DNA from 2 places in the Cellulomonas taurus genome. Region 1 is predicted to be linked to the other one. Evidence: riboswitches for the same ligand, from Rfam matches in the RefSeq annotation. Region 1 holds a riboswitch; the other holds the start of a gene.

The links. A riboswitch is a leader RNA that binds a small molecule or an ion and turns the genes downstream of it on or off. The one in region 1 is predicted to bind thiamine pyrophosphate.
Region 2: another riboswitch for thiamine pyrophosphate. It lies ahead of HGK68_RS15260 (thiamine ABC transporter substrate-binding protein); the one in region 1 lies ahead of HGK68_RS00165 (3-oxoacyl-ACP reductase).

The regions. Positions count from the first base shown of each region.
Region 1 is NZ_CP051884.1:31,646-42,232, forward strand. It holds gene HGK68_RS00155 (DEAD/DEAH box helicase) at 1-1,397, shown strand, start outside; gene HGK68_RS16310 (DUF3892 domain-containing protein) at 1,623-1,835, shown strand; TPP riboswitch at 2,245-2,337, shown strand; gene HGK68_RS00165 (3-oxoacyl-ACP reductase) at 2,435-3,244, shown strand; gene thiM (hydroxyethylthiazole kinase) at 3,241-4,098, shown strand; gene thiE (thiamine phosphate synthase) at 4,095-4,754, shown strand; gene thiD (bifunctional hydroxymethylpyrimidine kinase/phosphomethylpyrimidine kinase) at 4,751-5,596, shown strand; gene HGK68_RS00185 (DUF998 domain-containing protein) at 5,639-6,331, shown strand; gene HGK68_RS00190 (hypothetical protein) at 6,368-6,994, opposite strand; gene HGK68_RS00195 (TetR/AcrR family transcriptional regulator) at 7,097-7,729, shown strand; gene HGK68_RS00200 (methyl-accepting chemotaxis protein) at 7,799-9,406, opposite strand; gene HGK68_RS00205 (NADP-dependent oxidoreductase) at 9,660-10,556, shown strand.
Region 2 is NZ_CP051884.1:3,289,070-3,310,303, reverse strand. It holds gene HGK68_RS15345 (hypothetical protein) at 1-598, shown strand, start outside; gene HGK68_RS15340 (amino acid deaminase) at 623-1,198, opposite strand; gene HGK68_RS15335 (HAD family hydrolase) at 1,327-2,028, shown strand; gene HGK68_RS15330 (phosphate/phosphite/phosphonate ABC transporter substrate-binding protein) at 2,025-2,999, shown strand; gene phnC (phosphonate ABC transporter ATP-binding protein) at 2,996-3,820, shown strand; gene phnE (phosphonate ABC transporter, permease protein PhnE) at 3,817-4,614, shown strand; gene phnE (phosphonate ABC transporter, permease protein PhnE) at 4,611-5,423, shown strand; gene HGK68_RS15310 (MurR/RpiR family transcriptional regulator) at 5,407-6,264, shown strand; gene HGK68_RS15305 (hypothetical protein) at 6,333-7,046, opposite strand; gene HGK68_RS15300 ((Fe-S)-binding protein) at 7,140-9,278, opposite strand; gene HGK68_RS15295 (Na+/H+ antiporter subunit A) at 9,457-12,540, shown strand; gene HGK68_RS15290 (Na(+)/H(+) antiporter subunit C) at 12,537-13,052, shown strand; gene HGK68_RS15285 (Na+/H+ antiporter subunit D) at 13,049-14,641, shown strand; gene HGK68_RS15280 (Na+/H+ antiporter subunit E) at 14,638-15,210, shown strand; gene HGK68_RS15275 (MrpF/PhaF family protein) at 15,207-15,611, shown strand; gene mnhG (monovalent cation/H(+) antiporter subunit G) at 15,611-16,024, shown strand; gene HGK68_RS15265 (DUF4235 domain-containing protein) at 16,025-16,318, opposite strand; TPP riboswitch at 16,409-16,532, shown strand; gene HGK68_RS15260 (thiamine ABC transporter substrate-binding protein) at 16,590-17,636, shown strand; gene HGK68_RS15255 (ABC transporter permease) at 17,640-19,346, shown strand; gene HGK68_RS15250 (ABC transporter ATP-binding protein) at 19,364-20,368, shown strand; gene HGK68_RS15245 (hypothetical protein) at 20,387-21,007, shown strand; gene HGK68_RS15240 (Nramp family divalent metal transporter) at 21,034-21,234, shown strand, end outside.

The DNA.
Region 1 (10,587 bases):
GTCCCCGTGACGCCCAGCACCTCTCGCTGCGGATCGCGCAGCGACGCGGGGCCGTGGTGATGTCGGTTCAGGCGCAGCGTGCCATACGAGCCGTCGGTGACCTCATCGACCCCAGGTACTCGTTGATCACCGCGATCAAGTCCGGGGTGCTGTTCCACCACGGGCAGATCCCTGACGTCCTACGGCAGTACATCGAGATGCTGTTCCGCACCGACCGTTCCGACGAGCGGCGCCTGCTCGTGACGACATCGACCCTGCTGGAAGGCGTCAACACGCCCGCCGACTGCCTGGTGCTGATGACCCCCGCCCATGGCCGTGGGTACTTGTCCCGGTCGGCGTTCCGGAACCTGATCGGTCGGGTTGCCCGATTCCGGGAAGTGTTCGACCCGCGCAGGGAGAACCTCAACCTCCTGCAACCGCGGATCTACCTCGTGCCGTCCAGCTATGCGCGAAGCAACTGGAACGTCAGTAACTTCCTCAGCCGGGTCGCGAACCTCGCCCGCTCCGTCGAGGACACCGTCGCCAACCCGTTGCTCGAAGCGGCCGGCGACTCCGACAGCCGCGCTCGCGAGCTCGAGTACCTCAACAACATCGAACCGGACCTCGTCCAGGTGCCGGACGCACGCTCCGCCGAGACCGAGGTAGGCGTCCTGTGCTTCCGCAACGGTGTGCGGGACTTCGACATCTTCGACTTCGAGCACGAGATCCAGGCCCGGGTCGACCGCATGCGCCTGGAACCCGTTCTCGTCGATGTGCGGTCCGTGATCGACGCGGTCTGCGACGTGTTCCTTCGCGGTGTCGAGCTCGACGATGGCGACGACCTCGGCCGGATTCAGCAGCACGAGGAGGCCCGGAAGTTCTACAGCATGTTCCTCGGCTGGCGTACCCGCAACGAGCCGTTCAAGCTCCTCATCGCTCACTTCGTCGCGTACTGGAACCGGATGGACCAGCCGTTGGCGTACGTCGGGTCGAAGTGGGGTGAGGAGACGTACGGGGACGGTGTCCTCAAGCTCTGGGTTGACATGAGGCGCAAGTCCACCGCGGGCAAGATCAACCTCGCCGTGGTGCGCATCAAAGCCGAGCAGGACTTCGTCGACTTCCGGCTGATGAAGTACGTCGAGATCCTCAACGCACTTGGCTTGATCGACCTGACTCTGTACCAGCAGATCAAGTATGGGACCGCCGACCCGTACCTGATCTGCCTGCTCCGCAACGGGTTTTCCCCGGAGCTGGCTCGACTCGTGAGCGATGAGTACTCCGACCTCGTCGTCGTCGACACGGACGGCGAGCACGTGTCGGTACTTCCGGAGCTCCCGGATCACATGAGTCAGGACGACCAGAACGATGTGCTCGTCTACGAGGCGCGCACGCTCGTGAACGTCGGCCTGTCGATCTGAGCTTGCGCGCCGCGCCGAACTGGTCCGTCGTTCCGCTGCAAAGAACTTGAGCTCCGAGCCGGTCACAGGGTCGCCGCCGGTTGAGCTGTGTGCGTACGGGGCGTAGGACTCGCCGGAGCACAGGGAGAGGCCGCTCAGCAAATCCGATCGTGGCACGCGAAACCGCCTCTTCGTGCCGGTTTCGCGTGCCACGATCGGAGTGCGCGCTCTAATCAACGACGCCACGTGCGGTGGGTCGGCATCGAGAACGGCAAGGTCGACTCGAACGCCAAATCCGTGGTCGTCGAATGGATCGACAAGGGCGGCGCGGCGTTCGTTGGCACCGGGACGTCGCAGGTCCCAGTGGTGACCGTGAATCCGAGCGGCGGCACGCCCTACCTGCGGACCCGGGCTGACAGGCAGTGGACCAACAACCTCGTCTCGCTCCCCGAGTTCTGAACCAAGACCAACGGTGGCGTGGTTTGAGACCGAGGGTCAAAAGTCGAGCACGTTCTGCAACGGCGGTCGGGTGCGCCCGATTCAGCTGCAGAACTATGAGGACGTCGTCGCGCATGTCCATGGTCGCGCCCGCCCTTCGTGGCGCGGTCAAGTGCGTCAGCAGCGGGCTAGCAGCCCGGCTTGTACACATCATCACCTCCAGCCTGTACTCAGCCACTGACCGGTAGATGCGCACCACGTGGTGGGAAAGTTAGCCGAACAAGGCACGCTAGTGATAACGGGAAACCCCCGGTCGGAGAGACTCCGGCCGGGGGTTTTCTGCGTGCGGGTCCCGGGGGGTCCGCGCGCCGGCGATCCCGGCCGACCTGCACGATCCGGGCCCGCGGGGACAGAACGCCCCTATGCTCGAGGCAGTGACACGGGGTGCCGCCTGCGGCTGAGATCACACCCGTCGAACCTGATCCAGATCATGCTGGCGAAGGGAATGTCCGTGGCTGACAGCGCGCGCTCGACGCTCGACCGGGTCCGACGGTCGAGGCGACGTTCGGGCTGCCCCTGGCCGACCTTCGTCGTCGACCGGAAGGCCCCAGATGAGTGCCATGACCTCCTCGCATCCCCTGACCGACCCGGCTACGCGAAGGGGTGCGCCGGGCCTCGCTGACCAGGTGGTCCTGGTGACCGGCGCCGGGCGCGGGCTCGGCCGGGCGATCGCGCACGCCTTCCTGCGCCAGGGTGCGCGAGTGATCGTGGACTTCCGCGTCAGCCGGGACGGCGCGCAGGAACTCGCCGACCGGTTCCCCGGTCGGGCGCTGCCGGTGCAGGCCGACGTGCGGGAGCGCGAGCAGGTGGACGCGCTGTTCGAGGCGGCCCACCGTGCGTTCGGCGATCCGGTCGCCACGGTGGTCAACAACGCACTGGTCGACTTCTCCTTCAACGGAGACGCCCGGGCCACGGCCGACGCGATCGACTTCGGGTCGTTCTCGGCACAGTTCAGCGGGGCGGTGCAGGGCGCACTGAACACGACCCAGGCGGCGCTGCCCGGCTTCGACCGGCTCGGGTCGGGACGGGTGATCACCATCGGCACGAACCTGTTCCAGCACCCGGTGGTGCCGTACCACGACTACACAGCAGCGAAGGCGGCCCTGCTGTCGCTGACCCGGACGTTCGCCGAGGACCTCGGCCCGCGGGGCGTCACGGTGAACATGGTCAGCGGTGGTCTGTTGCGCACCACCGATGCCAGTGCGGCCACCCCGGAACCGGTGTTCGAGGCGATCGCCGCCGGGACGCCGCTGCGGTCGGTCACCACGCCGGCCGAGTTCGCGGACGCGGTGCTGTTCTTAGCCTCGCCCTGGGCACGGGCGGTGACCGGCCAGAACCTGGTCGTCGACGGCGGGTTGGTGAAGGGATGACCCGGCGGACGAGCGGTCAGATCCGTGCCGAACAGCTCGTCGACACCTGTGGAACGCTGCTGGCGGCGGTCCGCGACCGGGCCCCGTTGGTGCAGTGCGTGACCAACACGGTCGTCACCGGGTTCACCGCCAACGTGCTGCTGGCACTGGGCGCGGTTCCCGCGATGGTCGACATCCCGGAGGAGGCCGGAGCGTTCGCCGGCGTGGCTGACGGGGTGCTGCTCAACCTGGGCACCCCCTCCGCGGAACAGCGCGCGGCGATGCGGGAGGCGGCTGCTTCCGCGCGGGGTGCCGGCACGCCGTGGGTGCTCGATCCGGTGGCGATCGGTTCGCTGCCGGTGCGCACGGCGCTCGCGCACGACCTGGCGGCGATGACGCCGACGGTGGTCCGAGCCAACGCCTCCGAGACCCTGGCGCTGACCAATGGGAGTGGCGGTGGTCGGGGGGTGGAGGCGATCGACGGCCCGGAGGCGGCGTTGATCGCGGCCCGGCCCTTCGCGCGGGACCGGGGGATCGTGGTCGCGGTCTCCGGACCCACCGATCTGGTCACCGACGGCGAGCGGACGATCGCGGTCGCGAACGGGCACCCGCTGCTCACCCGGGTGACCGGTGCCGGGTGCGCGCTCGGAGCGGTGGTCGCCGCGTTCTGCGCGAGCGCCGGGGACCGGTCCGCACTGGAGGCGGCGACAGCGGCGCACGTGGTCGTCGGGATCGCGGCGGAACGCGCGGCGACACGGTCCGCCGGGCCGGGGAGCTTCGCCGTCCAGTTGCTCGACGCCCTCGACGCGGTGGACCAGCAGGAGGTCGCCGACCGGGCCCGGGTCAGCGTGCTCGCCGGAACGGAGGCGGCATGATGCCCGACCTGTCGGTGTACCTGGTGACCGATGTCGCGCAGTCGGCTGCTGCGGGGCGTGACCTGGTCGACACCGTCCTGGCCGCCGTCCGGGGTGGCGTGACGACCGTGCAGCTCCGCGCGAAAGACGCGGAGGCCGCAGACATGCTCCAGCTGGCCGAGGAGCTCGCCCGCCGGTTGCCGACGCACGTGGACGTGCTCGTCAACGACCGGGTGGATGTCTATCTGGCGGCCCGTGCGCGCGGGGCGCGTGTGGCGGGGGTGCACATCGGGCAGCGCGACCTCCCTCCGGTCGCGGTCAGGGAGATGGTCGGTCCGGACGCCGTGATCGGGCTGAGCGCGAGCAGCAGGGCCCAGATCGCCGAGGCGGCCAGCGGTGCGGGCCGGGTCACCTATCTCGGCATCGGGGCGGTGCATCAGACCTCCTCGAAGCCGGACGCGCCGCCGGTCCTCGGGATCGCCGCGGCGGGGCACCTCGCATCGGTGTCGTCGCTGCCCGCGGTGGCGATCGGCGGCGTCACACCGGAGGACGTGCCCGCCCTGCGCGCGGCGGGGTTCGCCGGAGCCGCCGTCGTGTCCTGGATTTGTGCTGCACCCGACGCCAGGGCCGCCGCTGCCGAGCTCGCACGGGCCTGGGCCACGCCGGAGCACCGATGACCGGGACGACGCGGCTTCCACCGCGCCCGACCTGCATCCCCCGGGTGCTCAGCATCGCGGGGACGGACCCCTCGGGCGGGGCGGGCATCCAGGCGGACCTCAAGAGCATCGCCGCGAACGGTGGCTACGGCATGGCGGTGGTCACCGCACTGGTCGCCCAGAACACTCGGGGGGTCCGCAGCGTCCACGTCCCACCCGTGGCGTTCCTGGCGGAGCAGCTCGACGCGGTGAGCGACGACGTCGAGATCGATGCGGTGAAGATCGGCATGCTGTTCGACGCCTCGATCATCGAGGTGGTCGATGCCTGGCTGCGCCGCGTCCGCCCGCCGGTGGTCGTCCTCGACCCGGTCATGGTCTCGACGAGTGGTCATCGGCTGTTGCAGCCGGAGGCCGAAGAACGGATGCGCGCCCTGGTCGGCCTGACCGGTCTGGTGACGCCCAACCTGGCCGAGCTGGCGGTGCTGGTGCACGAGGACGTGGCAGCGACCTGGCGCGACGCACTCGACCAGGCCCACCGATTGTCCGCCGCGTACGGGGTGCCGGTGCTGGCGAAGGGGGGCCATCTCGCCGGTCCGGACGCCCCCGACGCGCTGGTGGATGCCGAGACCGGCACCGTCGACGAGTTCCCGGGGGATCGGATCGCGACCACCCACACCCACGGGACCGGGTGCTCGCTCTCCTCGGCCGTGGCCACGCGTCGCGTGCAGGCGCCGACCTGGTCGGAGGCGATCCGTCCGGCGAAGGCATGGCTGCTGCAGAGCATCGCCGCGGCCGACGACCTGCGCGTCGGGCGCGGGAACGGCCCGATCTCGCACTTCGCCGGACTCTGGGCCGCCGGGTGAGGCCGGGACGCGGCGGACAGCCGGTCGTGCGACAGTCTGCGCATGAGCGAGACGCGGTGGCGGGTGGCCGGGTGGTTGCTGCTGCTGGGGGCGATCGCCTACACCGGGGTGCCGTGGGAGGCGCTGCTGGGGTTCCCGTTGGACCCGGCGGTGGCGTTCCAGTCGGAGCTGGCGGCCAGCGATCAACCGACGCGGGTGGTGTTCGCGCTGAGCGACGGGTTCGCCGGAGTGGCGGCGGTGGTCGCGGCGGGGCTGCTGTGGTGGGGGCGGCCGCGGCTGGACACGCGGTGGGCGCGGTTGGCGCCGATCCCGGTGCTGCTGTTCGGGATCGGGACCATCGCGGATGTGCTCAGTCCGTTGCCGTGCGCGCCGTCGGTGGACGCCGGGTGTGCGGAGGCCGATGGGGTGGCGAGTGCGGGGACCGCGCACTCGGTGACCAGCCTGATCGCGACGACGGCCCTGATCGCGCTGGCGGTGTTGCTGGCCGGGCTGTTGATCGGGTGGCGTCGTCGTGGCGGGCGGGTGTCCGTCGGTTGGTGGCTGCCGGTGCTGCTGTACGCGGCGACCAGTCTGGTGACGGCAGGACTGTCGATCGCTGACAACCTGGGTGCCGACCCGACCGGACTCGGCTGGTGGCAGCGGGCACAGACCGCCTCGGCGAGTCTGTGCTTGGCGGTGTTGCTCCCGGTGCTGCGGCGGCACCACCGGTCGGGGCGCACGGACACCGCGGGCTGACCTGCGCCGCCGCGGGCCGAGCGGCGCGAGGTGACCTCAGTCGCGCAGCTCGGCGACGTCGACCGCCACCCCGATCACGTCGTCCACCGGCATGTCGGCTGCCTCGGGCACCGTCAGCATGGCGCCGGTCGCCACGACGGTGACGGTTCCCCTCGGGTAGAGCACCTGCACCGAACCGACCTCGCCGAGGGTCTCGCCCTCGCCCAAGATCAGGATCCGACCACCCAGGGTGGCGGCACGGGGGTCGTCACTGACGCCGGGCACGGTGGCCAGTTCGTCGGCGGACCAGGTGGTGCCGTCCACGGTGACGCTCAGGGTGGCGTAGGCGGTGAGGTCGGTGGAGGCGGAAGCCACGGCGTCGTTCACCCAGACGCAGCTCGTGCTGGTGGCGTCCTCCGAGGAGTCGTCGGGGGAGAGGGCGAAACCTGCGGTGATCGGTGCTGCCAGAGGCTCGATCTCGGCGCAGGTGATCACAGCACCGGCGGAGTCGGTGTCGGCGTCGGTCTCCGCGGCGGTGGGGGCGTCCTCGGCGGCGGTGGCCTCAGCGGCAGCCGGTGCGGCAGGGGCGGGATCGGCGGCGGGTGCGTCCTCGGCGGAGCACGCGGTCAGGGCGAGGACACCGACGACGCCGACGGTGAGGAGCAGGCTGCTGCGGCTGGTCATGGGCACAAGCTACGCACAGGAGTGCGCGGCCGAACACCCTCGTCTCATCGCTGGGACCTGCACGGTTGATCGTTCGGCTCCATGCCGTCCTAAGCTCCGCCGGTGGACGAGGACAGTGCAGCCACTCGGCTCGCCGAGGCACGACGCGAGACCCTGCTCGACGCCGCGGTCCAGGTGATGCGCTCCGGCGGGGTGCGAGCAGCGACCACTCGGACCGTGACCGGGACCGCGGGGCTGCCGCTGGGTGCCTTCCACTACTACTTCACCGCGCAGGACGACCTCTACGCGGCGCTGCTGGAGCGGGAGATCCGACGGGCGTTGATCTCGGCGTGGATCGCGGTGGGGGAGCAGGGGCGATCCGCGGAGCTGATGCGACCGGACGCCGGACTGGAGGCGGCGTTCCTCGGGTATGCGGCCCACCTGCGCCGGGACCCCGGCTATCAACTGCTGATCCACGAGCTGATCGCGGTGGTCGCCCGCCGCAGCCCGGCCACGGCGAGCAGCACCCGCCTGATGGTGCTGACCAGCGTGCAGGACATGATCGGTCAATGGAGCCAGAGCCGGGGGTTGTCCTGGTCGGTGCCGCTGGACGCGGTCGCCGGGCTCGTGGTCGCCACCGCCACCGGGATCGCGCTCGGCTGGCTGAGCACACGGGACGACGCCCAGGCCGACGCCACCGGACGCGCGGCGGCGCAGGCGCTGGCGTCCCTGTGTCAGGGGCATCGGGGGAGCTGATCCCGGCGGCGCGGCGGTCGACCCACCGCGCCACCGGGTCGGGAGCGTCATCGAGCGAGGTGACCCCGATCAGACCTTGAAGATCGACGCCTGTTCGCGCATCGACTCCGCCATCCGCGCCAGCTCGTTCACCGCCGAGTCGACCTGCACCAGCGCCTGGGTCGAGGCGTCGGCCGAGTCGGCCACCGAGGCGATGGTGGCGGCGATGCCACCCGATCCGGTCGCCGCCTCGGTCACCGAGCGGGAGATCTCCGCGGTGGTCGCCGTCTGCTCCTCCACCGCCCCGGCGATGGTGGTCTGGTAGGAGTTGATCGAGTCGACCGTGCGGGTGATCTCCTCGATGGCCGCCACCGCCGCATGGGTGTCGTTCTGGATCGCCTCGACGCGCCGGGCGATGTCGTCGGTGGCCTTGGCGGTCTCCTGGGCCAGCTCCTTGACCTCCCCGGCGACCACGGCGAAGCCCTTGCCCGCTTCACCGGCCCGGGCTGCCTCGATGGTGGCGTTGAGGGCGAGCAGGTTGGTCTGCTCGGCGATGGAGGTGATCACCTTGACGATGTTGCCGATCTCCTGGCTGGAGGTGCCGAGCTGCTTGACCTGGTTGTCGGCGGTGGCGGCGGTCGCGGTCGCGGCGGTGGCGACCTTCGCTGCCTCCGTGGCGTTCTGCGCGATCTCCCGGATGCTGGCACCCATCTGCTCGGCCCCGGCGGCGACGGTCTGCACGCTGCGGGACACCTGCTCGGCGGAGGCCGCGACCGACCCGGCCTGGGTCGCCGTCTCCCGGGAGCTCGATGCCACCTGGGTGGAGGACGCGGACAGCTGCTCGGTCGCCGACGCGACGGTCTGGGATGCCTCGACCACACCGGCGATGGTGCGCCGGAGTCGGTTCAGCGCGGAGCCCAGGGCGCGGGCCATCCGGCCGATCTCGTCCGCGCCGCGCACCGACGGCGGGGAGGTCAGGTCACCGGCGGCGACCGCGTCCAGGGACTGCTCGACGGCGCGCACCCCGGTGAGCACCTGACGGATGACGGCGACGGCGATGCCGCCGACCACCAGCAGGGCGACCACCAGTGCCACCCACACCGCGATGACCGACTGCCGGGCCAGCGCGGTGCCCTGATCGGCGATCTCGTCCGCGCGGGCACCCGCCTCGTCCGACGCCTGGTCCAGCAGCTTGTCCGCGTCCTGACCGGCCTTGAGCAGATCGGAGTTGGCCACATCGGCAGCGGTCGGGTCGTTCGCCTCGATCAAGGGCAGGTAGGTGTCCTCGGCGACAGAGCGGTACGCGTCGATGGAGGCAGCGATCTGGTCGTCGACGTCGCTGAGTTCCCACTCCGCGTCCAGGGTGCCGATCAGATCGTCGATCGTGCCCTCACGGTCGGCGATGGTGGCGAGATTCTGCTGGATCTGCTCGGCATCGCTGGAGGCCATCCGCACGTAGGCGAGTCGCTGTGCCGTGAAGGCCTGCTGCAGATCGGCGACCGCGACCAGCGGCCGGACGCCCTCGGCGTACATCGCGTCCTGCTGGCTGGACATCGACAGCAGCCGCGAGGTCGCGACCCCGGCGATGGTCGCCGCGACCAGCGCCAACAGTCCGATCGTGCCGCCGAGTTTCACCACCAATGAACGGTCGGCGAACCAGTGTCTCGGCTGGACTGTCTCGGACTCGGGGTGGGACATGCCGTCTCCTCGGTGGGGCCGCTTGGTCATCCGACCTGATCGGCGAAAACCCGAAGGGTGGTCGGAATAGTCGGTGTGAGGCGGATCACATCACCGCGATGAAGAGGAGAAACGGCAGTTTCGAGGGTGAAAGTACCCGGGGCGGGTGGGAAGTCGGTGGCACACGGGTGAACGACCGATCACCTGTTCGGGCGACAGTGTTGGGCCAGGCGTAGCGTCGGGTGCATCGCATCCGCATCACGGAAGGACTCTCATGCGCGCAGCTCGGTACCACCAGTACGGCGACCCCTCGGTGCTCCGGGTGGAGGACGCCCCCGAGCCGCACGCCGGCCCGGGCACGGTGCGGATCCGGACCCTCACCGTGAGCGTGAACCCCATCGACTGGAAGCTGCGCCAGGGGCTGGCGGCGCAGATGATCCCGCTGGAGTTCCCGGTGATCCCCGGGCGGGACGCAGCCGGTGTGGTGGACGAGGTCGGGGACGGCGTCGACGGGGTGGCGGTCGGTGACCTGGTGTTCGGGATGGGCGGGGTCAGCGACACCACCGCGGAGTTCTCGGTGCTGTCGGCCTGGGCCCCGGTGCCGGAGGGCTGGTCGGTGGAGCAGGCGGCCTCGGCCGGACTGGCGTCCACCACGGCGATCCCGGCGCTCGCGGCCCTCGGCGACCTGTCCGGCAAGACCCTGGTCGTGAACGGGGCCTCCGGTGCTGTCGGGTCGGCGGCGGCGATCTTCGCGATCGACGCCGGTGCCCGGGTGATCGGCACCGCCTCGGAGCGCAACCACGCGTTCCTGTCCGAGCTCGGGGTCACACCGGTGCGCTACGGCGCCGGGCTGGCCGAGCGGATCGGGTCGGCGGATGCCGCCCTCGACGCGGCGGGGCACGGAGCACTGCCCGAGTTGATCGCCATCACCGGGTCGCCGGACCGCGTGGTCACCGTGGCCGACAACCATGCGGCGGGGGAGCTGGGCGTGCGGGCGATCAGCGCCTCCAACGACTCCGAGTCGCTGCGCACCGCCGCCCGACTCGGCGCCGCCGGGGCGTACCTGCCGCGGGTGGACACCGTGCTGCCGCTGGAGCAGATCGCCGAGGCGCACCGGGTGGCCGAGTCGGGGGAGACCGCCGGGAAGATCGTCATCCGGATCACCGACTGACGGCACGCCGCGCCCGACGTCGGCGGTTCGC
Region 2 (21,234 bases), 170 kb from region 1:
CTACGGGTGGCCGTCGGACGGTCGGCGACCCGGCTACGGCTACGCCGCGCTGCTGCCGGTCAGCCCCTGGGGAGCCTTCGACGAGTGCTGGGTGTCGACCTGGCCCGTGCCCACCACCATCGGGTCGGTGCTCCGGACCACCCTGCTGCCGGGGGAGGGGCGTGACCAGGAGTCGCCCGCGGTCGTCTCCCAACTGAACACGACGCTCGGTGCTCGATTCGACGGCGGGACGGTCTTCGACGGACGGCTGACCCGGTTCGCGCCGTGGTTGTCGAGCGGCGTGGCCCTGGTGATCGGGTTCCTCTCGGTCCGCTCCCGCCGCGCCGTCATCGCTGGGCTGCTGCACGACGGGGTGACGGCGGCGGCGCTGATCGGGATCGTCGGCGGGGAGGTGGCGTCGTGGGTGGTGCCGTCCGGACTGCTGGCGTCGTCCTGCGCGGTGATCGCGGCGGCGGTCGGACCTCCGGAGGGGATGACGGCCTCGATCGTGCTCGCGCTGCGTGTGATCCTGCCGAGCCTGGTGGCGGCGATGCTCGGTGCCGGGATCGCGCTCGCCGGGATCCGCGAGCGCCGGCTGATGATCTACGTGCGGGAGTGAGTCATCCGCGGACGGAGCGCCCACTCACTCACACACCGCGTTGTACCGCGCCCCGTCCGGCATCCCCCGCAACTCCGCGATCCGCCCCGCATCCGTCCCCACCGGAAACGCCGTCACCGCCCGCCCCGCCCACCCGTACACCAGCGCACCCCCGCCGGTCACCACCGTCCGCAACCCCGTCCCCGAGTCCTCCCGCACCAGCAGTGCGTCAGCGGGCGGTGCGGCCAGCACGGGCAGCACCGCGTCGGTGACCCGCTGGGCGAGGGTGCGCGCGTCGGGCCGGTGCCAGGGCAGGAAGTGGTCGGGCGGTAGGCCGAGGGCGGTGGCGAGCGAGCCGTCGAGCCACCGGTCGCGTTTGCGGCCGTACGGGGTCTCGGCGGTGGAGAGCAGGTACCCGTAGACGTGGGCGAGTCCGGCGTTGGTGATCGGGTGCTCCACCGGAAGTCCGGCCCACTGTTGCAGCAGGGCGAGGGTGGCGGCGTCGAGCATCGGGGTGCCGGTGTTCTCGTCCAGCAGGGTGGAGCGGCCCCAGTGCGTGAAGGTGCCGTCGGCGGCGTCCTGGCGGATCTGGTCGGCGAGGGAGTGCGGGTCGATGGGCACGGGTCGACGGTAGGGCGGCCGGGTGAACGGAGTGTTCGTCCGGCGTTCACCGCATGGGGTCATTCCGTCCACCATCAATCCCTAGCGTGGACGGTGCGTCCAGACGACCCGACCACGAATGGTGACCCGTGTCCCGCTCCGACACTCTGCTCCTGCTCGACTTCGACGGCACCGTCGCCGTCGGTGACGGTCCGGTGCGTGCCTATGCCCAGGCGGCGGTGGCCCTGTTGCCCGCTGCCGACCGGAAGGCCGTCCTGCGGCAGCTCGATGCCGGGCTGGCGGCCGTCGACCAGGACCGGGCTCCGTTGGACGGCTACGACCTGGTGCGGATGCTCGCCGAGGAGCACGGGGTCGGACCGCATGCCCTCTCGGCCGCGTACCTGGCGTCCCGGCACGCACTGGCCACCGACCAGGCGCCGATCAGCGCGCCGCCGGGACTGGCGGAGCTGCTGGCCGAGCTGCGGCCGGACGCGACGATCGTGCTGGCCACCAATGCCCCGGACATCCGCCTGCGTGAGGCGCTGCGCGGCATCGGGCTCGGCGGGCTGATCGACCGGATCGCCCCGGAGGTCGGCAAGCCCGGTGGCATGGACACCCTGCTCGACTCCCTGCGGGTCGCCCCGGCCGGTCCGGTCCGGGTGCTCTCCGTCGGCGATGTGTGGGTGAACGACCTGGCGCCGGTCGCCGCCCGCGGTCACACCACCGCCCTGATCTCCCGGTGCCCACCACCGGAAGCCCGGCCGACCCATGTCGGTCCGGACCTGCCGTCCCTGTTCCCGGCGATCCGCACCTGGGTGCAGTCGTCACTCGTTGAAGGACTCACGCGATGAAGCAGACCCACGCACTCTCCGCCGCCGCGCTGTTCGCCACCGCGGCTCTGGCCCTGTCCGCCTGTTCCGGCTCCGCCGACGCCGCGAGCACCGACGACGCGCCCGCCGATCCGACCAGCCTCACGCTGGCGCTGGTGCCGTCGCAGGACCAGGACGGCCTGGTGGACACCGCCGCGCCGCTGACCGACTACCTGACCGAGGAGCTCGGCATCGAGGTCACCGGGGTGGTCTCCAAGGACTACCAGGCAGCCGTCGAGGCGATGGGTGCCGGTCAGGCGCAGATCGGCTTCCTGCCCTCGCTCCAGTTGTGGCAGGCGAACGACATGTACGACGCCTCGGTGGTGCTGCAGACCGAGCGCAACGGGAACATCTCCTACCCGGCGCAGTTCATGACCAACAACCCGGACAAGTACTGCGAGGACGAGCCGGTCGAGCGGGACGGCATGCTGTTCTGCAACGGCGCCGACGCGATGTCCGGTCCGGCCGGTCTGGACTCGATCACCAAGGTCAAGGGCGCCAAGGTCTCCGTGCTCGGCCCCGCGTCGCCGGCCGGGTACATCTACCCGATCCTGGCCCTGCAGGAGGCCGGTCTGGACACCGACACCGACATCCAGCAGGTGCCGGTGACCGCGAACGACGCCTCGGTGCTCGCGGTCTACAACGGTGACGCCGAGGTCGGCCTCTCGTTCTGGGACGCCCGCACCATCGTCGCCTCGGACACCCCGGACGTGGGCCAGAAGGTGGTGGTCTTCGCCCTGACCGAGGAGATCCCGAACGACGGCGTGGCCCTCACCGACGACCTGTCGCCGGAGCTGCAGGACCGGATCACCGAGGCGCTGCGGTCCTACTCGGAGTCGGCCGAGGGTTCGGCGGTGCTGGAGTCGATCTACTCGATCACCAAGCTCGCCCCGGCCGACCCGGACAGCCTGGACGTCGTCGCCCGCGCGGCGGAGAAGCTCGGCCTCCAGTGACGTCGACAACCGCTGCGGCGGCCCCCGGGGTGGGTGCTGCGGCGCCCGCCCCGTGGCCGCTGCGACTGCACGAGGTGACGGTCCGCTACCCGAACGGCGTCGTCGGCCTGGACCGGGTCAGCCTGGAGATCGGCGCCGGTGAGATGGTCGCGGTGGTCGGGCTGTCCGGCTCCGGCAAGTCCACGATGATCCGGACGCTGAACGGTCTGGTGCCGGTGACCTCCGGCACCGTGGAGGTGGGCGGTCACGATCTGACCGCGGCCCGGGGCCGGGCGCTGCGGGCGCTGCGCGGCGACATCGGGATGATCTTCCAGTCCTTCAATCTGGCGGGGCGGGCCTCGGTGCTGTCCAACGTGCTGGTCGGCCGGGTCGCCCACACCCCGACCTGGCGCACGCTGGCCGGGCTCTTCACCGCCGAGGACAAGGCGATCGCCGCCGACGCGCTGGACCGGGTCGGCATGCTGGACCGCGCCTGGCACCGGGCGGCGCACCTGTCCGGTGGCCAGCAGCAGCGGGTGGCCATCGCCCGAGCCCTGGCGCAACAGCCGCGCGCGGTGCTGGCCGACGAGCCGGTCGCCAGCCTGGACCCGCCCACCGCCCACGGGGTGATGGCCGACCTGCGCCGGATCAACCGGGACCTGGGGATCACGGTGCTGGTCAACCTGCACCTGCTCGACCTCGCCCGGGAGTACGGCACCCGGCTGATCGGCCTGCGCGGCGGCACAGTGGTCTACGACGGACCGGCGGCCGACGCCACGGACACGGTCTTCGAGGACATCTACGGTCGCTCGATCCGGCCTGACGACGTGCTCGGCGCATGAGCACCCTCGCCCAGCTCCCGCCCCGACCGGCGACCCGGTGGAAGGGCTACGCCGCGGCGCTGGTCGTGCTGGCGATCACCGTGGTCACCCTGCTGCCCGGCATCGGGGTGGAGGTCGACCTCGGGGCGATGGTGCGCAACTGGCAGAACGGTGCCGACAAGATCGTCAAGCTGCTGCAACCCGACTGGTCGTTCTTCCCCCGGACGGTCGCCCCGCTGCTGGAGACCCTGCAGATGGCGGTGATCGCCACCGCGGTGGCCGGGCTGGTGTCGGTGCCGCTGAGCCTGTGGGCGGCGCGGACCACCAACCCGCACCCGGTGACGCGGCGGATCGTGCGCGCCGTGCTGAACATCGTGCGAGCGGTGCCGGACCTGCTCTACGCCGCCGTCCTGGTCGCGATGGTCGGGGTCGGCGCGCTGCCCGGCATCATCGCGCTGGTCCTGTTCGACCTCGGCATCATCGTGAAGCTGGTCTCCGAGCAGCTGGAGGCGATGGACACCGGCGCCCTGGAGGCGGGTCGGGCCGCCGGTGGCAGCCAGACCCAGGTGAACCGTGCGGTCGCGGTGCCGGAGATGATGCCCGGCTTCCTGAACCAGCTGCTGTACGTCCTCGAACTCAACGTCCGGGCATCGTCGGTGCTCGGGCTGGTCGGCGCGGGCGGGATGGGGCTGCTGATCGACGCGGTCCGCTCGTTCTACCGCTACGACCAGCTGTCCCTCATCATCTTGGAGATCCTCGCCGTGGTCCTGGTCATCGACCTGATCAGCAGCGCCGTCCGCCGGAGGCTGGTGTGAGCGCGCTCGTGCTGCCGGCCCGGCCGACCCGGCTGCCGCTGCGACTGCTCGGCATCGGGATCACCGTCGTGGTGCTGCTGGCCTTCTGGTCGGTGCCGATCACGTGGACCCGGCTCGCCGACCTGCCGTCCGAGGTGGTGCGCTACCTGTGGCTGATGTTCAGCGGCCCGGAGTGGTCGAAGCTGCCCGAGGCGCTGTGGCAGACCTGGCGGTCGGTGGCGATGGCCTGGCTGGGCACCGTGCTCGGCGTGCTGATCGCCACGCCGCTCAGCCTGTGGTCGGCGCGCGGCCACGCCCCGGCCCCGGTGCGGGGGATGCTGCGGTTCGGGTTCAGCGTGATCCGCGCGGTGCCGGAGATCATCATCGCGATCGTGATCCTGTCGGTGACCGGACTGACCCCGCTGACCGGTGCCCTGGCGCTCGCGGTGAACGGCGTCGGCACCCTGGGCAAGTGGGGCTACGAGTCGATCGAGGGGATCGACCGCGGCCCGGTGGAGGCGGTGCGCGCCGCCGGGGGCAACGGGATGGAGGTGCTGCGCTGGGGGGTGTGGCCGCAGGCACTGCCGGAGTTCCTGGCGTTCTGGCTGTACCGGTTCGAGATCAACGTGCGCTCCTCCGCGGTGCTCGGCTTGATCGGGGTCGGCGGCATCGGTGACATGCTCACCTCCTACACCCAGTACCGGCAGTGGTCGGTGGTGGGAGTCCTGCTGATCGTGGTGGTCGTGGTGACCGTCGCCATTGACGCCGTCTCCGGTGCGCTGCGTCGCCGGATCATGGAAGGAGCGCGCGCCCGTGCCGTCCAGCCCTGAGACCGCCGCCCCGCCCACCGTCCGGATCGCCACCGCCCTGCCGAGCCTGCAACCCACCGAGCGTCGGGTACTGGAGCTGGTGCTGGCCGAGCCGGAGCGGGTGGTCGAGGCCACCGCGCAGGAGGTCGCCGACCTGGTCGGGGTCGGGCGGGCATCCGTGGTCCGGGCCTGCCAGTCGATCGGCTACAAGGGGTACCCCCAGCTGCGGGTGGCGCTGGCCGCCGAGCTGGCGCACCGGGACGAGCAGGTCGACTACGGGTCCTCCGCGCTGGGCCGGATCCGGGCCGACATCGCCGCGCTGGCCGCGTCCCTGCCGCAGATCACCGCGGTGCTGGCCGAGGACGCCGTGGAGCAGGCGGTGCAGACCCTGGCCGGGGCACGACGACTGCTGGTGCTCGCCAACGGACTGTCGGCGCCGCTGGCCACCGACATGGCGATGCGCCTGACCGCGGTGGGCCGCACGGCCGACTTCGTGGCGGACGCGATCGGCCAGCAGATCGCCGCCCGCGGCCTGACCCCGGGGGATGCCTGCGTGGTGATCTCCGGCTCCGGCGCGAACGAGTCCAGCCTCAAGGTGGCCCGTGCCGCCCGGGCCGGGGGTGCGACCGTGGTGGCCGTGACCTCGTTCCGGGACTCGCCGCTGGGGGAACTGGCCGACGCGGAGCTGGTGATCGCCCCCGCCGGGACCACCTTCCGGCACGAGCTGGAACGCACCTCCCGGACCGCGCTGGCGGTGCTGGTCGAGTCGTTGGTCAGCATCGTCGCCGCCCGACGCGGCACGCAGGCGACCGAGGCACATGCCCAGGTGCTCGACATCCTCTCGGACAACCTCGCCGACTGACCTCGTCCCGAACCCGGACACGCGAACGCCCCGGACCGCATCAGGCGGTCCGGGGCGTTCGGGTCAGCTCACTGCCAGGTGATCGGCGCCGGGAAGTACGGGTTGTCCGAGGACGCGATGAACGAGGAGTACGACTCGCCGTTGTACTCCGCCGCGGTCACCGGGGTGCCGTCGGCCAGCGCCACGAAGCAGCTGATCGCGGTGCGGGTCGCCTCGTCGTACTCCGGCAGCAGCAGGCCGCAGTTGTCGCCGGGGCTGTTGAAGGAGAAGCCGCTGGTCAGGTACTGGGTGTCGGTGCCGTCGGCGGCGATCGGGAACAGGTCCACCGTGGTTGGGTCGTAGCCCTCGGGGGTGTCGTACAGCCACTGGTGCTGGGTGATCACCGCGTAGGGGGTGTACTGCTCGAACTCCTCGGCGTTGCTGAACTGCTTGTAGATCGACTTGTCCAGCTCGCGGATCTCCAGCACCGCGACGCCGACGCCCCCGCTGACCTCCTGGTCGCCGAAGGTCTCGGTTTGGTTCAGCCAGGCGGGAGTGCCGAAGGGCAGGGTCGCACCGGGGCCGGTCACGTCGCCGGCCGCACCGAAGTCCACCGGCTGCACGTCGTACTTGGTGTCCAGCGTGGTGTCCTCCGGCTCGTCCTCGGCAGCCGAGGACTGCTGGGAGCTGGTGGTCGACCGGTCGCGGGGGTCGTCCTTCTTGGTGCCGCCGGAGGAACTGCACCCGGTGACGACCAGGGCGAGGGCGATGACAGCGGGCACGGCACGGAGCAGGGGTCGCACGGTGGAACCTTCCAGGGGCGGCTGAGTCTCGGGCGCACGCTCAGGGAGCGCACAGCGACTGTAGAACACAGCGTTCGGGCGAGCGCGCCGCGTTCACGCCCCGCGCAGGCGGCCGGACAGCAGCACCGCGATGTCCGCGACCTCGGGGACGCCGATGTCGCTGCGGTCGGCGGCCGCGACCCCGTCGGTGAGCATGACGGTGCAGAACGGGCACGCGGTCGCGATGGCGCTGGCGCCGGTGTCGATCGCCTCTTGCGCGCGGGCGGTGCCGATCCGGGTGCCGATCGACTCCTCGATCCACATCCGCGCGCCACCGGCCCCGCAGCAGAAGGACTGTTCCCGGGTGCGGGGCATCTCGGTGACCTGGACCCCGGCGGCGGCCAGCAGTTCCCGGGGCGGGGAGTAGATCTGGTTGTGGCGGCCCAGGTAGCAGGGGTCGTGGTAGGTCACCACGGCCCCCGGGTCCGCCACGCCACCCGGCCCCGCGACAACCGCCGCAGCAGGCTCGACCGGCACCAGCCGCCCCTCCGCCACCAGCCGGTTCAGCAGCTCGGTGTGGTGCACCACGTCGTAGTGCCCGCCCAGCTGCGGGTACTCCCGGGACAGCGTGTTGAAGCAGTGTGCGCAGGTGACCACGACTGCCTGCGCCCGGGCGGCGTTCAGCGTCTCGACGTTGCCCGCCGCGAGCATCTGGAACAGCACCTCGTTGCCCGCCCGCCGCGCCGGGTCACCGGTGCAGCCCTCGCCCTCGCCGAGCACCGCGAAGGACACCCCGGCGGCGTGCAGCAGTTCGGCCACCGCCCGGGTGGTCCGCATCGCCTTCTCCTCGAAGGACCCCGCGCAGCCGACCCAGAACAGGTAGTCGACCTCCTCCGCCGACTCCAGGTCGGCGCCGATCACCGGCACCTCGAAGTCGAGCCCCGCCGCCCACCTCAGCCGTTGTCGCGCCGGCAGCCCCCACGGGTTGCCCCGACGCTCCAGCTTGGTGAACGTCCCGGCCAGTTCCGCCGGGAACGCCGACTCCATCAGGGTCTGGTAGCGCCGGATGTCGACGATGGTGTCGACGTGCTCGATGTCCACCGGGCACTGCTGGACGCACGCTCCGCAGGTGGTGCAGGCCCAGAGCGCGTCGGCGTCGATCACCCCGGAGGCGACCAGGTCGACGTCCACGTGCCCGGACGCGGTGTCGTCGGTCCCGGTCCCGGTCGCGGTCAGGTAGGGGGCGGTCGCCGCCGCCTGGTCGCGCAGGGCCATCACCACCCGCTTCGGCGACAGCGGTTTACCGGTGGCCCAGGCCGGGCACTGGTCCTGGCAGCGGCCGCACTCGGTGCAGGTCGCCACGTCCAGCAGCTGCTTCCAGCTCAGGTCCTCGACCGCGCGGACTCCGAGCCGGGCGTCCTCCGGCAACGACTCCAGCGCCGCCACGTCCAGGTCGGCGTCGTCGACCCGGACCGGCAGCAGCGGGCCCAGCGCCGGGCGGCCGTCGTCGTAGCGCCGGGCGTAGATGTTCACCACGGCCAGGAACCGGTGCCAGGCGATGCCCATCGTGGGTTGACTGCCGACGACGACGAACCAGCTCATCGACACCAGGATCTTCACCGTGGCGCAGAGCACGACCAGTGTCTCGACCGTCCCGGTGCTCACCCCGGTGAACAGGTCGCCGATCCACGCGGTGGTCGGGAAGTGCCACACCGATCCGCCGCCGAGCCGGTGCTCCAGCCCGCGCAGCAGCAGCACGGCGAGCACCACGGCCAGCACGGTGCCCTCGACCACGGCCGCCTGTGCCTGGTTCGAGCCCGAGAAGCGCGAGGACGACCGTCGACTCAGCCGCACCCGGACCGCGATCAGCGCCAGGATCCCGGCCAGCGACAGCCAGGCGATGGCCTCGGTGAGCCACTCCCAGGGCAGCAGGTGCCCGAGCACCGGCAGCGTCCAGGTCGGGTCGAGGATCTGGCCGTAGCCGGTGACCAGCGTGAAGAACAGGATCGGGAAGGAGACCATCACGGTCCAGTGCGCGACCTTCACCACCGGCGAGTGCTGGAACCGGCCGTGGCCGAGCATCTCGCGCAGCACCAGACCGACCCGCCGTCCGACCGGGCCCGAGCGCCCGGGCGCCGGGCGCCCCATCGTGATCGCGCGGGTGAGCCGGGCGGCACCTCGGACGAACACCGCGACCCCGACGACGGTGCCGACGAGCACCGCGACGAGGCAGGTCAGGCGCAGGAGGGTCACCGCACGAGGCTAGTCCGGTCACGCCGAGGGTGAACAGGACCGGCGGACCTAGGACCCAGTTGGTAGGCTGGTGGGGATCCCTTGACCACGACGACGCCCTGCGTTGCCGTGCGTCGTCGTACCCTCCGCCTGACAACTGAAGTCCCCCACCCGCCCCACGACCGGACGGAGCGGACGTTTGCTGCAACTCCTCACGCTGCACCTCGTCGCTGCCCTGGCGGCCCCTGCCCTCGTGGCATGGATCGGCCGCAAAGCGTTCTGGGTGCTGGCGCTCGCGCCCGCCGCCGTGACGGTGTGGGCGCTGAGCATGACCCAGGCGGTGATGGAGGGTCGTAGCCCGACCCAGACCGTCGCCTGGATCCCCGCACTCGGACTCGACCTCAGCTTCCGGATGGACACCCTCAGCTGGCTGATGAGCCTGCTGGTCGGCGGTGTCGGTGCTGTCGTCCTGATCTACTGCTCGGCGTACTTCAAGGAGCACGCCTCCGCCCTCGGCCGGTTCAGCGGTGTGCTCACCGCCTTCGCCGGGGCGATGTTCGGCCTGGTCACCGCGGACAACACCCTGCTGCTGTTCGTGTTCTGGGAGCTGACCACGGTCTTCTCCTACCTGCTGATCGGCCACTACCACGAGCGCAAGGCGTCCCGTCGGGCCGCGATGCAGGCCATCGTGGTCACCACCGCCGGTGGTTTGGCGATGCTGGTCGGCGTCATCTTCATCGGCGAGGCGGCGGGCACCTACAGCCTCTCCGCGACGTTGGCGGACCCGCCGCACTCGGCGCTGGTCACCGCCGGGGTGGTCTGCCTGCTGATCGGTGCCGCGACCAAGTCCGCGCTGATCCCCACCCACTTCTGGCTGCCCGCCGCGATGGCTGCGCCGACCCCGACCAGCGCCTACCTGCACGCCGCCGCGATGGTGAAGGCCGGTGTGTACCTGGTCGCCCGGTTCGCCCCGGCGTACTCCGAGCTGACCGTGTGGCGCTGGTTCATCGTGATCCTGGGGCTGGGCACGCTGCTGCTCGGCGGCTACCGGGCGCTGCGCCAGCACGACCTCAAGCTGATCCTGGCCTTCGGGACCGTGAGCCAGCTCGGTCTGATCGTGCTGCTGGTCGGCTACGGCACCCGCGCGACCGCCCTGGCTGGGCTGGCGATGCTCGGTGCGCACGCGATGTTCAAGGCGGCGCTGTTCCTGGTGGTGGGCGTGGTCGACGCCGCCACCGGCACCCGCGACCTGCGACGGCTGTCCGGGGTGGGCCGCGCGCTGCCGCTCACCGCCTGGGCCGGTGGCCTGGCCACCGCGTCGATGATCGGCCTGCCCCCCTTCGCCGGGTACGTCGGCAAGGAGGCGGCCCTCGAAGCGCTGGCCCACGACGCCGACCCCCTCGGCATGGTCGTGCTGGTCGGCGTCGCGATCGGCTCCGCGCTCACCGTGGCCTACGGTCTGCGGCTCTGGTGGGGTGCGTTCGCCACCAAGCCGGTGATGTCGGTCGCCAAGGTGCGGATGATCACCGCCGCCGAGGCCCGGCTGCCGGTGCCGGAGACCACCGACCCGAAGGAGCTGCTGGAGGAGCCCGCGCCGGTGGGTCGCCCGTCGCTGGTCCTGGTCTGGCCCGCGATGCTGCTGGCGCTGCTCGGTGTGGTCGTGGCGCTGGTGCCGCACTTCGGCGAGGAACTGCTGGCCCCGCACGCTGACCAGTACCCGATCGGCGAGGCCGGGCACCTCACGCTGTGGGGCGGCTTCGGGCTGCCGGTGCTGGTCACCATCGCCGTGCTCGGCTCGGGCGCCCTGATGTTCTGGCGCCGCAGCCTGGTCGAGCAGTTCCAGGCGGCACTGCCCCGGGTGCCGGAGGCGGACCGGATGTACCGCCGCCTGATGCGCCGACTGGACGACCTCGCCGCCGACGTCACCGCCCAGACCCAGCGCGGTTCGCTGCCGCTGTACCTCGGGTCGATCCTGGTGGTCTTCGTGCTCGGCGTCGGCATCCCGATGCTGCGGCTCACCTCGCTGCCGAAGGACACCGTGCGGTGGGACGAGCCCGCGCAGGTGGTCTTCGGCCTGTTCATCGCCCTGGCGGCGATCCTGGTGGCCCGCGCTCGTCGCCGGCTCAAGGCCGTGATCCTGCTGGGTGTGGCGGGCTACGGCGTCGCCGCCCTGTTCCTGCTGCAGGGTGCGCCGGACCTGGCGTTGACCCAGGTGCTCACCGAGACGCTGACCCTGGTGGTCTTCGTGCTGGTGATGCGCCGCCTGCCGCCGTACTTCTCCGATCGGCCGCGGACCAGCTCGCGCTGGGTGCGGCTGGCGATCGGCCTCGCGGCGGGACTGACCGTCGGCGGACTGGCGCTGGTGGTGCCGGGCGCGCGGGTGCACAGCCCGGTGTCGGTGGACTTCGCCGCCGAGGCCTACGAGTTCGGCGGCGGCAAGAACATCGTCAACGTGACCCTGGTCGACATCCGCGCCTGGGACACCATGGGCGAGATCTCGGTGCTGCTGGTCGCGGCGACCGGTGTCGCCTCGCTGGTGTTCCTGCGGCGCCGCTCCGGCGCGATCTACCGCGCCGGTGAGGCATCCGAGACCCGCCAGGTCTGGACCGGCACCGGGTCCAGCGACCCGCAGAGCGCCGTGCGCAACCTGCCGATCTCGGAGAGCCGCCGGGCCGCCTACCAGCCGCGGGAGTGGCTGCGCTCGGCGCGGACCCTGGCACCCCAGCGCCGCTCGGTGGTGTTCGAGGTCGTGGTCCGGCTGCTGTTCCACACCATGATCGTGTACTCGTTGTTCCTGCTGTTCTCCGGGCACAACAACCCGGGCGGTGGCTTCGCCGCCGGTCTGGTCACCGGCATCGCGCTGATCGTGCGGTACCTGGCCGGTGGCCGGTACGAGCTGGGCGAGGCCGCTCCGGTGCAACCGGGTCTGCTGCTCGGGTCGGGGCTGTTCCTGTCCGCGGGTGTCGGGCTGGTCGCGCTGCTGGCCGGTGGCTCGGTGCTCCAGTCCTGGATCATCGACCTGCACCTGCCGCTGATCGGTGACATCCACCTGGTCACCTCGCTGTTCTTCGACATCGGCGTGTACCTGGTCGTGGTCGGGCTGGTGCTGGACATCCTGCGCAGCCTGGGCGCCGAGCTGGACCGGCAGGCCGAGGCGGCCGGTGAGGGCTACGAGCTGGTCGTCGGTGGTGACGCCGAACCCGGCGAACCGGTGAAGGACCCCTTCGCCGCGATCCGCGGCGCCGCCGCCACGCACAACCGACCGACCGGAGGTGACGCATGATCGACATGAGCCCGAACCTGGTCCTGGTCGCCGTGATCGTCGTGCTGGTCACCGCCGGGGTGTACCTGCTGCTGGAGCGCTCGCTCACCCGGGTGCTGATCGGCGTGATCCTGCTGGGCAACGCCGCGAACCTGCTGTTCCTGATCGCCGGGGGCCGCGCCGGTCGCCCGCCGATCGTCGGGGACGCCCCGGTGGAGGAACAGGCCGATCCGCTGCCGCAGGCCATGGTGCTGACCGCCATCGTCATCACGCTGGCCACCACGGCCTTCGTGCTGGCCATGGCGTACCGGTCCTGGCAGCTGCACCGCCACGACGAGGTCCAGGACGACATCGAGGACCGCCGTATCGCCCGCCTGGCAGCCCGCGACGAGCGGGCCTTCGACGACGCCGACACCGAGGACACCATCGACACCCTGGACGAGCAGGCAGCCGAGACCCGCGACGAGACCGACGACAGCGAAGCCGGAACCGCGGCGGGCCCGACGGCGGACAACGAGGTGGACCACGCATGAGCGAGTTCTCCTGGTTGGTGCCGCTGCCGGTGGTCGTGCCGCTGTTCGGTGCCGGACTGGCCCTGGCGCTCTACCGCCGACCCCGGCTGCAACGGATCATCTCCGTGGTGGCGCTCAGCATCGTGCTGGTCGTCGCGGCGGTGCTGCTGGTCGCCGCCGACTCCGGCCCGGTGGTGGTCGACATCGGCAACTGGGCGGCCCCGGTCGGCATCGACCTGGTCGCCGACCGGCTCAGCGCGCTGATGCTGACCGTCTCCGCCGCCGTCACGCTCTGCGTCCAGCTGTACTCGCTGGCCCAGGGTGAGGCCGACGGTGACGAGGCAGCCCCGGTGTCCATCTACCACCCGACGTACCTGATCCTGACCGCCGGGGTGGCGAACGCCTTCCTCTCCGGCGACCTGTTCAACATCTACGTCGGCTTCGAGATCCTGCTGTTCGCCTCCTACGTGCTGCTCACCATGGGCGGCACCGGCGAGCGGATCCGCGCGGGCAGCGTCTACGTGGCGGTCGCGCTGCTGTCGTCGGTGCTGTTCCTGATCGCCATCGCGATGATCTACGCGGCCACCGGCACGGTGAACCTGGCCCAGCTGGCCGAACGACTGCCGGAGATCGACTCCGGGGTCCGGCTGCTGCTGCAGATCCTGTTGCTGCTGGCCTTCGGGATCAAGGCGGCGATCTTCCCGCTGTCCGCCTGGCTGCCCGACTCCTACCCGACCGCCCCGGCGCCGGTCACCGCGGTGTTCGCCGGGTTGCTGACCAAGGTCGGCGTCTACGCCATCATCCGGGTGCAGACCCTGCTGTTCCCGGACGGACGACTGAACGACGTGCTGATGTGGGCGGCGCTGGCCACGATGGTGGTGGGCATCCTCGGCGCCGTGGCGCAGGACGACATCAAACGACTGCTGTCCTTCACCCTGGTCAGCCACATCGGGTACATGATCTTCGGCATCGCGCTGGGCACCCAGACCGGGTGGTCGGCGGCGATCTACTACGTGGCCCACCACATCACGGTGCAGACCACGCTGTTCCTGATCTCCGGCCTGATCGAGCGCCGCGGCGGGACGACCTCGCTGGACGAGCTGGGCGGTCTGGCCAAGGCGGCCCCCCTGCTCGCGGTGATGTTCTTCATCCCGGCGATGAACCTGGCCGGCATCCCGCCGCTGTCCGGCTTCCTGGGCAAGGTGGGCCTGATGCAGGCGGGCACCCAGCTCGGCACCCCGCTGGCGATCACCCTGGTGGTCGGCGGGGTGGTCACCTCACTGCTCACCCTGTACGCGCTGATCAAGGCGTGGAACAAGGCGTTCTGGCAGAACCCGCCCGCGCCGCTGCCGGACACCACCCTGCCGCGGGGCATGGTCGGGTCGGCGGGCGCGCTGGTGGTCTTCGGCCTGGCGCTGACCGTGTTCGCCGGGCCGCTCTACGGCTACGCGGACCGGGCCGCCGAGGCGCTCACCGACCGGCAGTACGTCGAGGCGGTGCTGCCCAACGGCGAGCGCGGTGAGGGTGACTCCGCCGAGGTCGCCCGGTCGGCCGGTCCGTCGTCGCTGCCGTCCCCGACGTTCACACCCGACCCGGAGGGGACGCCATGAGCCGCAAGCCGAAGCCGAGCCTGCTGCGTCAGTGGCCCACGATCGCGTGGCTGACCGTGGTGTGGGTGCTGCTCTGGGGTTCGCTGAGCTGGGGCAATGTGATCGCCGGGCTGCTGATCGCGGTCGCGGTCACCGGCCTGCTGCGGATGACCCCGGTCGACTTCCACGGCCGCGTGCACCCCTGGGGGGTGGTCGTCCTGGTCAGCCGGTTCGTCTGGGACCTGTTCAAGGCCTCGTTCGAGGTGTCCTGGGTGGCGCTGCGCCCCCGGCACACCCCGCACGGCGCGGTGATCGGCGTGCAGCTGCGGTCGCACTCCGACCTGTACCTGACCATCACCGCCGAGCTGTGTTCGCTGGTGCCCGGATCGCTGGTGGTCGAGGCGCACCGCCTGACCGGCAAGCTCTTCCTGCACGTCCTGGACGTCGACCAGGTCGGTGGCATCGAGGCAGCCCGTAAGGTCGTCCTCGACCAGGAGGAGCGGGTGCTCCGGGCGCTCGCCTCGGACACCGAGCTGCGCGAGGCGGGACTGGAACCGCATCGGCGCCGTCGTCAGGAGGTGGCGGCATGACCGTCGTCGTGATCGTCAGCGCCGTCCTGCTGGCTGCGGCCGGGGCGATGGCGCTGATCCGCGCCGAGAAGGGTCCGTCCATGCTGGACCGGACCATCGCCCTCGACATCGTGGTCAGCGTCCTGGTCGCCGCGATCGCCCTCTACGCCGCGGTGGACCGCCGGGCCGACGTGGTGCCGATCCTCGTGGTGCTCTCCCTGGTCGGCTTCATCGGCTCGGTGACCATCTCCCGCTTCGCCTCGGTGGAGCCGGAGGGCGAGGGCCGGGTCCGTACTCGCGAGGAGATCGCCGCCGAGGAGGCCGAACGGATCAAGGCCGAGGAAGAGGCGGAGGCCGAACGCCGCGCCCGCCGGGCCAAGGACGCCGAGCACGTCGCCAAGGACCACCCGGAGGGGCACTGATGAACTGGGACGCCATCGCGGACGTCGCCTCCGCCATCTTCCTGCTCGGCGGCGCCGCCCTCGCCTTCGCGGCCGGGGTCGGCGTGCTCCGGTTCCCCGACCTGCTGTCCCGGATGCACGCCGGGACCAAGCCGCAGGTACTGGGCCTGGTGCTGGTGCTGGTCGGCTTGTCGCTGCGGCTGCGGGACGGGTCAGCGGTCTGGGCGCTGGTGCTGGTCGCGCTGTTCCAGATGCTCACCGCGCCGGTGGCCGCCCACCTGGTGGGCCGGGCCGGTTACCGCACCGGGAAGGTGCGCGACGACCTGCTGGTGGTGGACGAGCTCACCGAGGCGCAGGAGCGGGCCGTCCAGCACGCCGAGGAGGCGGCAGCCTCGAACGAGGGTGCCGCCCCCAAGGCCAACGACAAGGGCTGATCAGTCCGCCTTGCCCGGCAGGTGTCGCCCGTCGTTGACCCGCTTGCTGAAGTGCGCGGTGCCCCGGGTCGCCATCACCCGGGCCAGCGACACCACCGCACCGGTGATCGCGGCGGCGGCCACCACCTCGCCCAGGCGGCTGTCGCCCGGGTTCTCCGGCTGCGGCGGCTCGTGGCCGAGGGTCTTCTTCCAGACGGCGGTCAGCGCCTTCTGCGCCACCCACGCCACGGCACCGGCCACGATCAGCCCGGTGACCTTGGCCAGGGTGGACTCGTTCTGCTCCTCGTCGGACACGGTGCGACCTCCAGAGTGGGTGGGGCTTGCGGGTGTCCACGCTAGCCGGAGCCGGGTGCAATCGCAGGTCGCACACGGTGTACTGTCGGCGGCGAACGACAGGGGAGCGTCCCGGGCCGGCAACGGCCCGACCGGCGCTGAGAGTGCGGACGGACCGCAGACCCTCACACCTGATCCGGTTAGCACCGGCGTAGGGAGTCGAGACATCTCTCCCCGTCCTGGCACACCCGTGTCCGGGCGGCCCCCTCGGTTACTCATCGAGGAGGAAGCAATGCGCACGATCCTGGGGGCGGGCTTGGTGATGGCCCTCGCCGCGTGCTCGGTCACCACCCCGACGGCGGACGAGTCGTCGTCCGACGGCGGCACCGTCACGCTGGTCACCCACGACTCCTTCCACCTGAGCGACGGGCTGCTGGCCGACTTCGAGCAGCGGACCGGGCTGACCGTGAAGCAGGTGGCACCCGGTGACGGCGGTGCGCTGGTCAACCAGCTGATCCTGACCAAGGACAGCCCGTTGGGCGACGTGGTCTACGGGATCGACAACAGCTTCGCCACCCGCGCCATCGACGCCGGGGTGTTGCAGCCGTACACCTCCGAGGTCCCGGCCGCCGCCGACGCCGCGCAGTACGCCCCGGATGACTCCGGTTCGTTGACCGCGGTGGACATGGGCGACGTGTGCCTGAACGTGGACACCGTCTGGTTCGCCGATCACGGCCTGGCGGCACCGACCACGCTGGATGACCTGACAGCGCCCCAGTACAAGGACCTGACGGTGGTCACCAACGCGGCGACCAGTTCCCCGGGCCTGTCCTTCCTGCTCGCGACCATCGGCGCCAAGGGCGAGGACGGCTGGCAGGCGTACTGGTCGGCGCTCAAGGACAACGGGCTCAAGGTGGCCGAGAGCTGGTCGGACGCCTACTACTCCGACTTCTCCGGTGGCGGTGGCGGTGGGTCCCGGCCGATCGCGCTGTCCTACGCCTCCTCCCCTCCGGAGACCGTCACCGACGACGCCACCGGTCCGACCACCGCGGCGATGCTCGACACCTGCTTCCGCCAGGTCGAGTACGCCGGGGTGCTCGAGGGGGCGCAGAACCCGGAGGGTGCCCAGCAGTTGATCGACTTCCTGCTCTCCGACGAGGTCCAGGAGGACATCCCCGGCTCGATGTACATGTACCCGGTGTCCTCGACCGCGAGCCTGCCGGACACCTGGCAGCAGTGGGCGCCGCTGTCCGACGACCCCTGGACCGTCGACCCGGCCGAGATCTCCGCGAACCGGGACGACTGGGTGCGCACCTGGACCGACCTGGTGGTCGGCTGACCCATGCCCGGCCCCGCGCAGCCGCCGAGTGCGGAGTTCCTGAGGCGTCCCGGACGACCGGTCCCTCGGAGACTGCGCACTCGGCACCTCGCCTGGACCCTCGCGGCGACGGTCCCGCTGGTGTTCCTCGGGGTGTTCTTCGCCTGGCCGGTGCTGTCGCTGGTCGGCCGGGGGTTCTGGGACGGCGGGCCCGACCTGTCCGGCTTCGCGGAGGTCTTCGGCCGCCCGCGGACCTGGCGGATCATCGGCCTGACCCTGGCGCAGGGCGCGATCGGCACCGTGGTCTCGGTGCTGCTCGGCATCCCGGGGGCGTACCTGCTCTATCGCTGCCGGTTCCGCGGTCAGGGGGTGCTGCGGGCATTCGTCACCATCCCGTTCGTGCTGCCCACCGTGGTAGTCGGCGTCGCCTTCCGGGCGTTGCTGCGCGACAACGGCCCGCTCGGGTTCCTAGGGCTGGACGGCAGCTTCACCGCGATCATCGCGGCGCTGGTGTTCTTCAACTACGCGGTGGTGGTGCGCACCGTGGGCGGCCTGTGGTCCCGGCTGGACCCGAGGCCGGAGCAGGCGGCCCGGTCCCTCGGTGCCGGACCGGCGCGGGCCTTCCTCACCGTCACCCTGCCGGCGCTCGCCCCGGCGATCGTGTCGGCGGCCTCGCTGGTGTTCCTGTTCTGCGCCACGGCCTTCGGCACCGTGCTGGTGCTCGGTGGCCTGCGGTTCGGCACCGTGGAGACCGAGATCTGGATCCAGACCACCCAGTTCCTCGACCTGCGGGCCGCCGCCGTGCTGTCGGTGGTGCAGGTGGTCGTGGTCGGCGCCGCGCTGGCGGTCGCGGGCCGGGCGCGCAGTCGCCGGGAACGGGCACTGGCGCTGGTCGAGGCGCCGACGGCACCGACTCGGCCGCATCCGGTGCCGACCGTCATCACCGCGCTCACCCTGGTGCTGCTCGCGCTGCCGCTGATCGCGCTGGTCACCGGGTCACTGCGGGTCGGTGACGGCTGGGGGGTCGACCACTACCGCGCACTGGCGACCACCGGGGGCGACTCGGCCCTGACCGTCACCGTGTGGGAGGCACTGCGGAACTCGCTCGCGGTGGCCGTCGACGCCACGCTGCTCGCGGTGCTGGTCGGCGGCTTGGTCGCCCTGGTGGTGTCGCGGCGACCCCGGCACCCGGTGCTGCGCCGGACGGTGGCGGTGCTGGACGGGGCGTTCATGCTGCCGCTCGGGGTGTCGGCGGTGACCGTGGGCTTCGGCTTCCTGCTGGTGATGGGCCACCCGTTCGGGATCAGCACCGATCTGCGCACCAGCGGCATCCTGGTGCCGATCGCGCAGGCGGTGGTCGCGGTGCCGCTGGTGGTGCGGACCGTGCTGCCGGTGCTCCGTGCGATCGACCCCCGGTTGCGTGAGGCGGCGGCGACCCTGGGCGCCGGGCCGGGTCGGGTGCTCGCCACCATCGACCTGCCGGTGGTGCTCCGCTCGCTGGGGCTGGCGGTCGGCTTCGCCTTCGCCGTGTCACTCGGTGAGTTCGGCGCGACCAGCTTCCTGGCCCGGCCGGATCGGCCCACCCTGCCGGTGGTGATCTTCCGGCTGATCGGGCTGCCCGGCGCCGACCGGTACGGGATGGCCCTGGCGGCGAGTGTGGTGCTCGCGGTCCTGACAGCGGGGGTGATGGCGCTGGCCGAACGGCTGCGCGGATTCGGAGGCGAACTGTGACCCACGACGGTCTGCGGGTGAGCGACCTGGTGGTCCGCTACCCCGGTGTCACGGCGGTGGACCGGGTGAGCCTGACCGTGGAGGTCGGGCGGGTGCTGGCGCTCCTCGGCCCCTCGGGCTGCGGCAAGTCGTCCCTGTTGCGGGCGGTGGCCGGACTGGAACCGGTCGCGGCCGGGTCGATCAGTTGGCGCGGCCGGGACATCGCCGGCGTGCCGACCCACCAGCGCGGCTTCGGGCTGGTGTTCCAGGACGGTCAGCTGTTCGGGCACCGCACGGTCGGCGGCAATGTCGCCTACGGTCTGCCGCGCGGCCCCGAGCGGGCTGCCCGGGTCGCCGAGTTGCTGGAACTGGTCGGCCTGCCCGGCTACGCCGACCGTGCGGTGGGCACCCTGTCCGGTGGCGAGCGACAGCGGGTCGCGCTGGCGCGCTCGCTCGCCCCACGACCCCGGTTGCTGCTGCTGGACGAGCCGCTGTCGGCCCTGGACCGGGGCTTGCGCGAGCGCCTGGCCGACGATCTGCGCAGTGCCCTGGTGGCGACCGGCACCACCGCGCTGTTCGTCACCCACGACCAGGACGAGGCGGCCACGGTCGCCGACCGGGTCGCGGTGATGTCCGCCGGCCGGCTGGTGCAGACCGGCAGCCCCGAACAGCTGTGGGCGGCACCGGCGACGGCCGAGGTGGCCCGGTTCCTCGGCTACCGCACCGCGCTGCCCGGCCCGGACGGCACCCGGGTGGTGGCCGAGGGCGGTTGGGCGGTCGTCGCGCCCGACGCGGTGCCCCCCGCCGCGGGCGCCCGGTCCGGTGAGCCGCCGATGATCGCCGCCACCGTCACCGGTCGTCGCACCCGCCGTGGCCGCCCCGAGGTGGTCGCCGACCTCGACCCGCACTCCGCGGCGACCGGCCTGGCGGGTGACCCGCTCGCCCCGGTGGCGGCCCGACCGCCCGCGGACCGGATGCCGGAGGTGGGCGAACGGGTGTGGTTGACCGTCGACCCGCACGCCTCGGCGGTGCTGGCGGACTGACGCCGCTACCGTCGCGGCATGCCGCTGCTGGAGATCATCGGGTGGACCGGTTCGGTCCTGGTCGTCGTGTCGCTCATGCAGGCCCGGGTGCTCCGGTTCCGCGTGCTCAACCTGGTGGGGTCGCTGATCGCCACCGGGTACAACATCTGGGCCGACATCTGGCCCTTCGCCGCGATGAACGGCGTGATCGCGCTGATCGACCTGTACTGGATCTGGCGGCTGCTGCGGGAGCGGCACGACACCGATGCCTACCGGGTGATCGAGGTCGGCCCGTCGGAGGCGTACCTGCGCCACGTCACCGCGGTGCACGCCGAGGACATCGCCCGGTTCTACCCGCGGTACTCCGGCGACGGCACCTGGGCCTACCTGGTCCTGCGCGGTGACGAGACCGTCGGCATGGTCGTGCTCCGGGACACCGGCGACGGAGTGGGGGAGGTGCTGCTCGACTACGTGACGCCGCGGTTCCGCGACTTCGCCCCCGGGGAGTTCGTCTACCGCCGCAGCGGCGTGCTTGCGGCCACCGGCCTGAGCGAGCTGACGGCCCACCCGCACACCGACGCGCTGCATCCCTATCTGACCCGGGTCGGCTTCACCCCCACTCCCGATCACAACACCTGGACCCGCCCGATCACGCCCTGACATCGGATCGCCGTTACTCTAAGTTCGTGCACCCGAACTCTCGTCGTCTGGTAGCCCTCTTCGGCCCCGCCTTCGTCGCCGCCATCGCCTACGTCGACCCGGGCAACGTCGCCGCCAACCTGACCGCCGGTGCGCGGTACGGCTACCTCCTGCTCTGGGTGCTGGTCGCCGCCAACGCGATGGCGGTGCTGATCCAGTACCAGTCGGCCAAGCTCGGCATCGTCACC